One region of the Pseudarthrobacter lactosi genome, then DNA from elsewhere that is predicted to be linked to it. Evidence: riboswitches for the same ligand, from Rfam matches in the RefSeq annotation. Region 1 holds a riboswitch; each other region holds the start of a gene.
The links. Region 1 has a riboswitch for cyclic di-AMP ahead of ACZY0Q_RS13835 (aggregation-promoting factor C-terminal-like domain-containing protein). Riboswitches for the same ligand answer to the same signal wherever they lie in the genome.
Positions count from the first base shown of each region.

Region 1 (4,322 bases):
GTCCGCCAAGAGTGCTCAAATGGCCCTTATCAACGAATAATCTTCGCCCATTCATGGCGCTAGGCCCATTTGATTCACCGTGCCATGACTTGCCGAAATTGCTCGCGGCCTTTGGCCACCTGTCCAACGGAAACGACGGCGGCCCGGCGTGCGCTCGGCGCTCCGGGCGCCCACCCAGCTCGCTAGGCTGGCATTCACAGCGTGCGCACAGGAACCCCATAGCGCGGGTTAACCGAATGATCGGAGAGTTGTCCCATGGCCACTTCGCATTCCATGACCGACAACCTTCCGCAGCTGACCCACCCGGACGGCTCCCCCATCCGTGCCCTGGTAGTGGACGACGAACCCAGCCTTTCCGAACTCATGAGCATGGGGCTGCGCATGGCAGGTTGGTCTGTTGCCGTTGCTTCGGATGGCCCGGAGGCCGTCAAGGTTGCCAAGGAGTTCCGCCCGGACGTCCTGGTGCTGGACGTGATGCTGCCAGGGTTCGACGGCGTTGAGCTGCTGGGCAGGATCCGCGCCTTCGCGCCGGAGGTACCTGCGCTGTTCCTGACTGCCAAGGACGCCGTTCAGGACAGGATCCTGGGCCTCGCGGCGGGCGGGGATGATTACGTGACCAAGCCGTTCAGCATGGAGGAGGTCCTGCTGCGCCTGCACCGCCTGGTCCAGCGCTCCGGCGTTGCCGCGATGGACACAGCGGAACTGGTGGTGGGCGATCTTGTCCTCAACATCGACACCCGCGAAGTGACCCGCGCGGGCGACGACCTTCAGCTCACCGCCACCCAGTTCGAACTGCTCAGGTACCTCATGGAGAACCCCAAACGCGTGATCAGCAAAGCCCAGATCCTGGACCGCGTCTGGAACTACGACTTCGGCGGCCAGGCCAACATTGTGGAGCTCTACATCTCCTACCTGCGCAAGAAGATCGACGGTGTGCACCCGCCCATGATCCACACGGTCCGCGGCGCTGGCTACGTCATCAAGCCGGCAGAGTAGCTGCTCCATGTCCTCACCGCGAGCAACCCCAGCACCAGCCCGGAGCTGGCTGAAACCGGATACCTGGCACCTGCGCACACGGCTGATCCTGTTAGCCATGGCCTTGCTGGTGGCCATCTGCGGCGCCGTGGGGGTGGCCAGCTTCGCCTCAATGGATGCCTTCCTCACCCGACAGCTCGATGACCGGCTGAGTCAGGCTGCCCAGCTCTCCGACAGCCCCGGCCGGCCACCATTCGGCGGATTCAACGGCCGGGACCCATTGGATTCCCGGGGGCAAAGTGTGGGCACTGTCAATGCCAGCATCAGGGATGGGAAGGTCAACACAGGCGGCTTCCTCGCTTCGGACACCACGCGCACTCCCCTGTCGGCTGCCGACAAACCCATCCTTTTGGATCTGGCCACGGACGGCCAGCCGGTCAACCGGACCCTGTCCACCGGCGATTACCGGCTGGTGGCCGTCAAAACCTCTTACGGGGATGTCCTTGTCACGGGACTTCCGCTTGCCGCCAAGGAAAGTACGCTGGCGTCGCTGGTATGGACCTTTGTGTTCGTTTCCCTCGGCGGCCTGGCGCTGATCGGGCTGGCAGGAACCGTGCTCATCCGGCGCACCATGAAACCGCTGGAACAACTCTCGGAGGTGGCCACGAGGGTCTCGCGACTCCCGCTGGACGCCGGCGAGGTGGCACTCGCGGTGCGCGTCCCGCCGTCGAACTCCAATCCCGGAACCGAAGTGGGCAGCGTAGGGCACGCCCTCAACCTGATGCTGGACAATGTGGCCAGTGCCCTCGAGGCTCGGCAGCGGAGCGAGACCAAGGTGCGGCAGTTCGTTGCCGACGCTTCCCATGAGCTGCGGACCCCGCTGACCGCCATCCGCGGGTATACGGAGCTGATGCGGATGACCGAGGACTTCACGCCGGACGGCCGGAAGTCCCTGGCCCGCGTCCAGAGCCAGTCCGAACGCATGACCACACTGGTGGAGGATCTGCTGCTACTGGCCCGGCTCGATGAGGGACAGCCCCTTAAGCTCAGCGAAGTTGATCTCACCCAACTCGTGATCGAAACCGTCAGTGACGAGAAAGTCATAGCCCCGGAACACCACTGGCGCCTTGAACTGCCCGACGAACCGCTTGCCGTCACCGGTGATGCCTCCCAATTGCGTCAGGTGCTGGTCAACCTGCTCTCCAACGCGCGTAAACATACGCCGCCCGGGACCACCGTGGTCACCGCTGTTACGAAGTCTGCGGATGGCGGCGCTGCAGTGACCGTAGCGGACGACGGCGGCGGCATCCCTGCGGAATTCGTGGACCATGTTTTCTCCCGGTTTGCCCGCGCAGACGCGGCCCGCAAGGGAACGGCACCGGCCGTGGGCGCCGGGGCGTCTGAGGGCACCAGCGGCCTGGGTCTGTCCATTGTCCAGTCCATCCTGGAGGCCCACGGCGGGAGCGTGGCAGTGACCTCGCGGGCCGGGCGGACAGAGTTTGCCTTACTCTTCCCCGCCGGAGCCGTGGCGCAGACCACCGAAGCCGGAGTGCAGCAAGGCGACACACCGGCTTCGTGATTCCTGTTACCAAAATGTGACTTAAGCGCCCAGCTCCTGTACCGTCGAACAGGTGCGGATCCCGATTGGGCCGCATATCCGGATGACGCCAAGCTCTGCCACTTCCCGGATTCCGTCTTCAGAGGCAGAGGCGGGGGACCCACCGTCCCGGGCACCAAGTGCCCTTTGGGGTTAAGCCAACACGTGATTGTGCCGTGTGGCCGGATGCCCTCATCCGAACCCGACAGCTAACTCCGCAGGTGTGAGAGGCGATCCATCATGTCTGAATTCAAGGTAGAAACACGTCCGCAGGGCGATACAAAGTCCGCCAGCCACCGCAAGCAGACCCGCATCGGTGCAGCTATGTCCCCACTGTCCAAGGCGGCCCGGATTCCCTCCATGGGCCAGCGCGCCGCGGTGTTCGCGACGGCGTGCGCCCTGCTGGTCGGAGTCACTGCCGCAGCACACGCTTCCGAGTCCGCGTCGCTTGCTGCCAACGCCAACCAGGCCGCCGAAGAAGCCAGCGCCCAGTCGAAGCTGAGCGTCCAAGCCGCCGAGATTCAGGCCCCGGCCACCCCAGAGGCTGCGCCGGCCGAGATCAAAGTCGCGCCCCAGGCTGCCGAACCGGCACCTGCGCAGGTCCCCGCCCCGGAGGCTGCACCGGCACCGGCACCGGCTCCCGAGCCTGTACCCGCACCCGTTGTGGCCGTCAACGACCCTGCGGGAGCCCAGGCCTACGCCGCCGGGCAGCTGGCGACCTACGGCTGGTCCGCTGACCAGATGCAGTGCCTGCAGACGCTGTGGACCAAGGAATCCGAATGGACCACCACGGCCACCAATGCCAGCAGCGGCGCATACGGCATCGTCCAGTCATTGCCCGCTGAGAAGATGGCAAGCGCCGGCGGGGACTACCTCACCAACTACCGCACGCAGATCAACTGGGGCCTGAACTACATCCAGGAGCGCTACCAGTCACCGTGTGGCGCGCTGAACTTCCACCTGTCGCACAACTGGTACTAGGCCGACTCCGCCTTACCAGGCTCCCCTGCGCCCGGGTCCCGGCGCTCGGGCTACCAGCGCCAAGGCTGCCAATGCTCGGGCTGCCAGTGTGGCGGTCAGTGGCTGTGGCGCTCAGTGGCTACCGGTGTGGCGGTCAGGGGTTCCGTGCCTGGCGGCTCCGCGCCATACTTGGGCCATGAAATTCACCACCACCATCCTGGGCAGCGGCAACAAGGCGGGCATCGAGGTTCCCGAGGAAGTTATCTCGGCTCTCGGCGCGGGCAAGCGTCCGCCGGTGGTGGTGACCATCAACGGCAAGAGCTACCGGAGCAGCATCGCGGTCATGGGGGGACAGAACCTGATCGGGGTGAGCACCGCCAACCGGGAATTCACCGGAGTCGCCGCCGGCGACACCATCGAGGTGGACGTGGAACTGGACACACAGCCGCGCATCATCGAGGTCCCCGAGGATCTGGCCGCAGCCCTGGCCGCCGAACCCGAAGCGCAGGTGTTTTACGCCACGCTGAACTACAGCACGCAGCGCCGGTACGTGGAGCCAATCGGAGATGCCAAGACGGACGAAACCCGGGCCAGGCGGATCACGAAGATGGTCGCCGACCTCAAAGCCGGAAAGAAATGACCGGCAGTCCCCCGGCGTTCCGTTCCACGGAGACAGTCACTGCACGGTAGTCCGGGATGTGGAGCACGCCTGCCGGCAATTCACCCGTATTGGGACCCACTGCCACCGTCCGGATCCCCGCGGCAACCCCTGCCGCAATTCCGGCGGGTG
Region 1 is NZ_JBVAYS010000003.1:77,731-82,052, forward strand. It holds gene ACZY0Q_RS13825 (response regulator transcription factor) at 256-996, shown strand; gene ACZY0Q_RS13830 (sensor histidine kinase) at 1,004-2,554, shown strand; cyclic di-AMP (ydaO/yuaA leader) riboswitch at 2,655-2,807, shown strand; gene ACZY0Q_RS13835 (aggregation-promoting factor C-terminal-like domain-containing protein) at 2,813-3,553, shown strand; gene ACZY0Q_RS13840 (DUF1905 domain-containing protein) at 3,729-4,172, shown strand; gene ACZY0Q_RS13845 (HAD-IA family hydrolase) at 4,153-4,322, opposite strand, start outside.

Region 2 (4,322 bases), 600 kb from region 1:
GCAAGCGTGGCGTGGAGGGTGCGCCGGGCAGGACACGGCGCAGCGCGCCTTTACGTCCGGCTGATGCAGAGGTCGCCGGGGGAAGGACCCTCCGGCAGGAAGGAATAGCTGATCGTTGACCCGGCGAGGGCATTCGTGTCCGGGGTCTGGAGCGGTGCGGTGCCGGGCAGCGGCGCCGACAGGGCGGTGTTCGCCGGGGAGAGGACGCAGACCGCATCCATCGCCGACATACTCTGGCAGCCGGCGGCATCGGCGCACGAGGAAGCTGATCCGGCAAGCATCCCGGGCCCGGCCGCGGAGGCCGTCTGGGAAGACTGCGCCGGGGCGTGGCCTGGATGGTTGACCGGGTTCTGTTTCTGCTGAACGGACGTATCCATGCTTGGCGTGGCCGTCGGCATCGCGTGGGCCCCGGTCATGATGTGCATACCGAGGATCCCAGCGACAATGGCCAGGAATCCCGTCAGCAGCGCGGCACGGGTCAGGAACGCCGTGACGCGGCAGGATCCGGTTGCTGCCATGGTGTTCCTCCTTCCGTAGCCATTCATGGGTTTAAGGGTACGGCAGGGATCTTACCCTGCCGGGCTTAGGGTTCAACGAACCTGGGACGGATTCAGTTTCACCCTTTCGCAGCAACTGAGCGTTCAGGGCCGCGATGATTATGATTTTCCATTGTTGCCCTCTCCTGGGTGGGAGGCCCTGACGGCGGCAGCGGCGATGTCCGTCAGGGCGGGCGTTGGACTACCTGCTGGTGAGAGGCTGTACCCGGCGGCCGGGACGGCGTCCCGGACCTCAGGTTCGGTATGGGTGCCGGAGACGGTGAGCCGGGATGCCCCTCCGGGCACCAGCTCGACGGTTACGGCCTCCACTCCGGCGAGGGAGGACACTGCCTTTTCAACGCCCTGTCCGCAATGCCCGCAGGTCAGTCCTTCGACGGAGTAGACGCTGCCTTGAATTGCCGGCGACGCCAGGGTCCGGGAAGAGGTGGAGCAGCAGCTGCATCCGGACGGTTCAGCAGCCACGATGGGCAGCCCGGTCCGGGTTTCGGGGACACACATGTCAGTTCGGCCTTTGCAAGAGAAATCATGGGGAGGCGTTGGGGGTTGAACGGCTGTAACGGCCGGAAGCGCATCGGGCCTGGACAAACCACTTCCCTGAACATCTAAATAATACCCCCATCGGGTATTATTGGCAGGGTGGATGCCGGCGTCTCCTCGCACAGATTGAACAGTTGGCGTGAGCGGCCGGGCCCAGCCGCACTCCCTGTTTAGACCGGCAGGCCGGGTCCGGGTTGCATCGCCGGGCCAGGGGCCTCTGCCCTCGAGTGGCCCCGTTATTCAAATGTGACAATGGGTCGGCCCTCCTGTACGGTCGAATTTGTGCCGGTTTTCTCCGAGGGCGGCACTCCCGCGCTGATTGCCTAACTCTGCCGCTGCCCGGGATCCGATCGCATATTTCGTCCGGCAGAGACGGGGAACCCAATTAGTGGCCTGCTTCGGGCAGGCCTTGGGGTGAAGCCGCTGTACTGCACTTTGTGCAGGACCGCGGCCGGGTGTCTCCCATCCGAATCCGACAGCTCACCTCGCAGGCATTGGGAGAGGCCACTTCATGTCCATTCGCAGAACTCACGGCCGCCACCGCGCGGTCACCGTCCAGACGAGCCCGCTCGCGGCCCTGTCCAGGACCGTCGCTGACAATGCCGGAGGTGTAGGCCGTCAGGCGGCCGTTATCGCTGCTGCATCCGGCCTGGTCCTGACCAGCGGCATCGCCGCGCAGGCCGCAGACGCCCCCGCGCAGCGCGATGCTGAACCGGCTTCAAACCTTGAGGTCACCAGTCAGGCCCCGGCGCCGCTCAGCGCCGACGCGACGGTCAGGATCTCCTATGAGCGTCCCGACGTCAGCACCACACCGGCCCCGGTCGTGGAGGCACCCAAGCCTGCTGCCGCACCTGCCGCGCCGGCAGCTTCCGCCGCCCCGGCGAAAGCCACGATCACCGTAGCCCCTGCTGCTGCGCCAGTGGCCGCTCCGGCCGCTGGCGGCGTGAACGCGACCATGGTTTCTGCCGCTTACGCCCAGATCGGCATGATCCAGGACTGCACACGACTGGTGGAAAACGCCCTTAACGCCGCAGGGATTCCCGTCGGGGACCTTGGACCGATGCAGTTCATGAACTACGGCACCGTCGTCACGGACCCCCAGCCCGGGGACATGGTCATGCAGCCCGGACACGTGGGTATCTACGTCGGCAACGGCCAGGTCCTCAGCTCCGGACTGAACGGCAAGAACGAAACCGCAGTCCACCCCCTGACATGGATGACAGCCAAAGGCTCAGTCACCTTCGTTCGCGCCGGGTAACCAACAACGTGAAGGCCGGTGATTCGCTGCCTTGGGGGCAACGCATCACCGGCCTTCTCCATGCCCACCGACGGATTGGACATCCCGCGGCAGGCACCCCGGCGCTGATCAGCGGACGGGTACCAGTGCCAGCCTGGTCGGGGCGTCGGAGGCCTTCTGAGCGGTGAAGCGGCGCAGCCGTAGGGAGTTGGTGACAACCAGGACGGAGCTGGCTGCCATTGCGGCCCCTGCGATCATCGGATTGAGCAGACCGAGGGCCGCGACCGGAATGCCGACGGCGTTGTAGAAAAACGCCCAGAACAGGTTGGTCTTGATCGTGGCCAGCGTCCGCCGGGAGAGCTCGATGGCGTCCGCGACCTGGCCCAGGTCGCTTCCCATCACTGTCAGGTCCGCGGCGGCAATCGCAACGTCGGTGCCGCTGCCCATTGCGATGCCCAGGTCAGCCTGAGCCAAGGCGGCTGCATCATTCACGCCGTCGCCGGCCATCGCCACGATAGCTCCGCCGGCCTGCAGCCGGCGGATTGCCTCCACCTTGCCTTCAGGAAGTACTCCAGCAAACACGTCTTCTGCCGGGATGCCCACCTGCGCTGCCACGGTGGAGGCGACCGAGGCGTTATCCCCGGTCAGCAGGACGGGCCGCAACCCTAGGGATTTCAGCCGTCCGATCGCGGCCGCAGATCTTTCTTTGACCGTGTCGGTGAGGCTGATGATTCCCTCGGGTTCACCATCAATGCCGACCCAGATGACGGTCGCGCCGGCTTCCTCCTCTGACCGCAGCGCCGTGTAGTTGTCCGCGGCGGGAGTGATGCCGTTATCCTCCAGCCAGCCGGCCCGGCCGGCAACCACCCGTCGGCCGTCCACGGTCCCGCGCACGCCCCCACCCGGTGCGCTGTCGAAGGCTGTGACGGGCAGCAGCGGTGCGTTGGCCTTGGCTGCGCGGGCGATGGCGTGGGCGATCGGGTGTTCGCTGGCGGCTTCGACGGCTCCTGCCAGGGCAAGGATCTCCTCCCCGGTCGTCGAGGTGAAGGACTGCACGGCGGAAACGGAAAGTTGTCCGCTGGTTACCGTTCCGGTCTTATCCAGCACGATGGTGTCCACGGTCCGGGTGTCTTCGAGGACCTGCGGGCCCTTGATGAGGATGCCCAGCTGCGCGCCGCGTCCGGTCCCGGTCAGCAGTGCCGTGGGCGTGGCCAGGCCCAGGGCGCAGGGGCAGGCGATCACCAGGACCGCGACCGCGGCGGTAAAGGAGGACTGCAGGTCACCGGTGGAGAAGTACCATACCGCGAAGGTCGCGGCTGCTATGACGAGGACGACGGGGACGAAGACTGAGCTGATCCGGTCAGCGAGCCGGGCAATCGGGGCCTTGCCGCTCTGGGCCTGGCTGACCAGCTTTCCCATCTGCGCGAGCGTGGTTTCGCTGCCCACACGGGTTGCCTTGACCAGCAGCCGCCCGTTCGTGTTGATCGTCGCCCCGATGACGGTGTCATCGACGCCGACTTCCACCGGAAGTGATTCACCGGTGATCAGGGATGTGTCCACGGCGCTTTGGCCTTCGATGACGTATCCGTCAGTGGGGACTTTTTCGCCCGGGCGGACGACGAAGACATCGCCGGGCCGTAACTGGTCGGCAGGGATCCGGGTCTCGACCCCGTTGCGGAGAACTGTTGCTTCCTTCGCCCCCAGATTCAGCAGCGCCCGCAGCGCGTTGCCCGCACGCTGTTTCGCACTGGCTTCCAGGTACCGGCCCAGCAGCAGGAATGTCGTGACGACGGCGGCGACCTCGAAGTACAGGGCATGGGCGCTCATGTCCATGCCCGGGTGCTCGGTCAGGGCAGGGTCCGCGAAGAGTTGCCAGGCCGAAAACAGGAAGGCGGCACTCACACCGATCGATACCAGGGTGTCCATGGTGGATGCCAGATGCCGGGCATTGACCGCCGCAGCACGGTGGAAGGGCCATGCGGACCAGCTGA
Region 2 is NZ_JBVAYS010000003.1:680,292-684,613, reverse strand. It holds gene ACZY0Q_RS16765 (hypothetical protein) at 51-518, opposite strand; gene ACZY0Q_RS16760 (heavy-metal-associated domain-containing protein) at 657-1,055, opposite strand; cyclic di-AMP (ydaO/yuaA leader) riboswitch at 1,436-1,602, shown strand; gene ACZY0Q_RS16755 (NlpC/P60 family protein) at 1,606-2,352, shown strand; gene ACZY0Q_RS16750 (heavy metal translocating P-type ATPase) at 2,461-4,322, opposite strand, start outside.
Region 2: it holds a riboswitch for cyclic di-AMP, as region 1 does, so the genes downstream of both, ACZY0Q_RS16755 (NlpC/P60 family protein) here and ACZY0Q_RS13835 (aggregation-promoting factor C-terminal-like domain-containing protein) in region 1, are expected to answer to the same signal.

Region 3 (4,322 bases), 610 kb from region 1:
AGGAGCGGTAGATCCAGCATTGTCCGGCCACATGCAGCACGGCTTCACTAAATAAACTCCACACGGCGGCCTACCGCGGGAGCCGCGGGCTCATCCCCGTCCGGGGCCCTCGCCGCCCGGTCCGCTGCCGTTGGTCGCCTCGGTTTCGTTGATCCCAGGCTGGCTGCGGGCATCATCCGTTTCTTCCGAAACGGGTTCGCTTCCTTGCTCGAACTGCGCCCGGTAACGCACACGCCGGATTCGTCTGGTCATGGAAACCATGAGCAGGACAACTGCGATGACCATGAACGCCGTCATCGCGAAACCCAGGAATCCGGGAGTTACCTGATCCGGGTCCAGCCCTGGCCTCAGACCTTCGTTGCCTGGACCCGGGGCCGGCGTCGTGGCCAGGGCGTAAAGACCCGCGGCAGCCATTGGGATTTGCACTGTATAGTCCTTTGTCCGGCTCGTTGTGTGGGCGCCCGCAGGCGGCCCCTGTGCGTAATCCGCCCGAGCCCGGAACCATGACTGGCACTGAGCGGCGGCCCGTCTGGACCGCAGAAAAACAGGGTGCAGGACGCACCCGCAACTGTACCGCTTCATCGCGCGGCTTCCGCCTTCACGCGCAAGCAGTCAGCGCAGCCATCTGGCTGCGGGCCGGGCCTCTTAGATGAAGGCAGCCGGGTCGACGGTCTGGCCGTTGACCATGACCTCGAAGTGAAGGTGGCAGCCGGTGGAGGCACCGGTTGTGCCTACCCCTGCAATCTGCTGGCCCTGAGCCACGGCCTGTCCGAGGGAGACACCGATGCTGGCCAGGTGGTTGTAGGTGGTCTTCAGCCCGTTGCCGTGATCGACGACGATCCGGTTGCCGCCGCCGTACGGGCTCCAGCCGGCCTCGGTGACAGTGCCGGAACCGGCGGCGAAGACCGCCGTCGAGCACGCCCCGGTCAGATCAATCCCGGTGTGCATTTCAGCTGCGGCCCCGGTGATCGGGCTGATTCTGAAGCCGAAGGGGGAACTGACGTTAATCGACGCGAGCGGGGCACGCAACCCCGTGGATGGGGATGCCGGCACGGGCTCGGGGGCAGCCTGGAGTGCCTTAACCGCCCCTGCGGACTGCGCCGGGGCAACGGGCGCAGGCGCAGGCTGGGAGGTCACCTCCGGGCGGTCAAAGGTGAGAACAGTTTCAGCTGCTGCCGTGACCGCCGCTTCCGGAGCCGCGGCTGCCACGGCCACTGGCCGGTCCTGGGCCGCAGCGCGGCTGCCGGAGTCAGCCTGCGCCGCGGACAGAGCAGTGAGGGCAATCATTCCCGTGACGGCTGCTGTTAGGCCGAACTGCTGGCCGCGGAGCCGGAACATTGGTTCCTGGAAGAACGGACGGCGGCGTGGTGAGGCAGCGGCCGGAAGGGCACGGCGACGGCCGTGTTTTGGCTGGGCAGGCAAGATAGTGGTCCTCTCGGCGCCGGCGAAGTTAGCTGTCGGATTCGGACGAGTGGACTGTCCGGCTGCCCTGCAGGACGCGATCAGGACGCGCAGTCACAGGGTCGGCTTCACCCCAAGGTGCATCATTACGCACCAAAAGTGGGTCCTCCGCCCCCGCCTGAGAAAGATCAGGTTCAAGGACCGCCGGCGGGGTTTGGCGAAGCGGTCACATCCATACCCGTTGGGGGTATGTGTTTATCCAACTTTAGCGAAGCGTCGGCTTAAGTTACAAATCCGTTATCAAAAGCGCTCTGGGCTTAAGGGGACAGGGATGGTGACTGGCGGGGCACCGGAAGGTTACGCTGGGCGGGACTTGCCCCAGGAAAGACCAGATGGCCCTTCAACGTTCCACGCTTCCACTGCTGGTCCGCAGGCTTGCGGCGCCGCGGGCTGTTCTTTCCTGCCTCGTGATCGTCCTCCTGGTGGCCGCGCCAGTTACCTTTTGTAGTGGACAGGACCACGTGGTGGGGGTGTCCGACCGCAGCCCTTACGCCGCCGCACAGCGCCAGCGCGAGACTGCGATCCCCGGGGGACAGGAGAACCCTCGGGGACGTTCGAACAGAGTGAGCCCGGTCGGAGCCCAATCCGCCTCCGACGTGCTCCGCGGGGTCCCGCGCAGCGGGTGCCACGAGACCGGAGACACCCGGGCAGTCAGTCCACGGTCGTGGCCCGTTGCTGTGACCGACGCGGCGCAGCCAAGGCCAGGAACGCTCATCCCTGATTCCGCGGGCCCGCGCGCCCGGCCCCCGGCATCCCACATCGCCAACAGGCCCCAAGCACCGCTGAGCTGGCAGGCGCTAACCCTAACTCAACTGTCTGTCAGCCGGACATAAAGCACACGTTCTCCCCGTCCGGCCGCGCGAACGCCAGGCCATACGGCCGGCAAGTGGCACCCTTCGACCTGGCTGGCGTAGACACCGCGTGCGGGCCGCCCTTTGGGTCCTGCCTTCAGCGATCAGAAGGAGGCCCGAGAAAGAACATCAGCCAAACAGCCGGCACATCAGAAAACATCAGCCGGTCTCCGCACCAGGTTCCTTCCGTTCAGTATTGGAAAGAGAGAAAGAAATGACACACGGAAGCACCCACAAGATGCTCGATGCGTACCCGAAGGATCTCGGCGGCATCGATCAGCACATGCTCGCCGAATGCATTGCGGCGTGCTTTGATTGCTCACAGGCCTGTACCGCCTGCGCTGATGCCTGCCTCGGCGAAGACATGGTCGCCGAGTTGACCAAATGCATCCGCACCGATCTTGACTGTGCGGACATCTGCGCGGCCACGGCAAACGTCCTCTCCCGCCACACCGGCTATGACGCCAACGTCACCCGCGCGGTGCTGCAGGCCTGCGCCACCATCTGCAAGGCCTGCGCCGAGGAATGCGAACAACACGCAGGCATGCATGAACACTGCCGGCTCTGTGCCGAGGCCTGCCGCCGTTGCGAAAAGGCATGCAACGACCTTCTCGGCTCGCTCGGCTGACCCTCCGCGACGGCCCACCCAACGGTGACCGGAGATCCAACGCCTTCCGGCACCCGAGGGAAGGCCTGCCCGGCGGCATCCCGGCCTCAAGGCAACCCTCAATGCGTCCCTGAGCTCTGCCGCCGGCATCCGGGGGAGGAAAGTGCCAGTCGAATCGTTAATCCGTGTGGGGGCGCGACCAGAGCCACGGATCGCTCGGCGACCGTGGCGCCATCTTTCGTCAAAAGGAATACATGAAACCCAGGCAGCCCTCAGGCCCGCGTCAGGGGTCCATCCCACCTGCCGGCGGCACCTTGGCCGGGATAGGTGCCGCGTCCGGGAACCCGGTCGACGACCCGCAGCTGCGGCGAATGCTGGCCACCCACATGCATTGCGGTGAGCCTATGCGTCTGGTCCCGGCCGACAAAATGCCTGTACTTCTCTTCCCGGAGGCATCGGGCAGTCACCCCCCGGAGCCATCCGGGGGCGTGCTGATGTACCGGTGCGCCTGTGGCTTCACCTTTGATCGAAGCCCAGACTGACGGCCCGGGATGGACAGCAGCAGCCGGTCCCGGGATGCCTGCAGGCGCAGGTCCCAGGGGACGCCTGCCTACTCAGGGCACCGGGTGGAGCCCGGCCAAGGTGACTTTGACCAGCCGGTGAACGGCCTCCGGCGATGTCAGACCGGCGGACGCTTCGAGGGCGTGAAGGCAGAACGCGGCGAGTTCATCCGCGGCTACGTCCCCCCGGAATACCCCGGCTTCCGCACCCTGGCGCAGGAGTTCTGTCAGAAATCCGGACAGGTGGCGCTCGGCGGGGCCCATGTGTGCGCCTTGGTGCAGGGCGACGGCGTCGGCTGCTCCGTGCCCGGAGTGTGAGAGGAAGGCGTAGGCCTCCAGCACGGCTTCAAGCTGCTCGCGGGCGCCCCGCGTGCTGTCCCTAATCCGGGTCAGGACTTCCAGGTGCGCATGGACCTGACGCTCATGCCAGGCCGCTAGGATCGTCTCGACATCCGGGTAGTACTTATAGAGCGTTGCGCGGCCGATACCGGCCGTCTGGGCGATACCGGACATCGTCACCGCAGCCGCCGAATGGCCGGCGACCAGGGTCGCTGCAGCGTCCAGGATAGCGGTCCGGACGGCGCCGCGATGAGTCTCGACAGTCTCATCCCATAACTTTGGCATTCCCGCATCGTACAACACGCCACGCCTTGAACAACATGGCACACTGAGAACATACTGTCTTACAAAAGGATGTTCGCCCCCGCCCGACAAGGAGCCTCATGACAGAGCGCCCAATACCCAAACCCCAGTCCCCGCTAGTCCAGGAGCGCGGCCCAGCCCCCGGGCACCGAACGCCCCTTTGGGTCAAAGCCTTCCTCGTCGCCGCTACCTTGCTTGTGG
Region 3 is NZ_JBVAYS010000003.1:690,525-694,846, forward strand. It holds gene ACZY0Q_RS16805 (hypothetical protein) at 91-426, opposite strand; gene ACZY0Q_RS16810 (M23 family metallopeptidase) at 646-1,422, opposite strand; cyclic di-AMP (ydaO/yuaA leader) riboswitch at 1,428-1,604, opposite strand; gene ACZY0Q_RS16815 (four-helix bundle copper-binding protein) at 2,527-2,940, shown strand; gene ACZY0Q_RS16820 (TetR/AcrR family transcriptional regulator) at 3,534-4,103, opposite strand; gene ACZY0Q_RS16825 (hypothetical protein) at 4,202-4,322, shown strand, end outside.
Region 3: it holds a riboswitch for cyclic di-AMP, as region 1 does, so the genes downstream of both, ACZY0Q_RS16810 (M23 family metallopeptidase) here and ACZY0Q_RS13835 (aggregation-promoting factor C-terminal-like domain-containing protein) in region 1, are expected to answer to the same signal.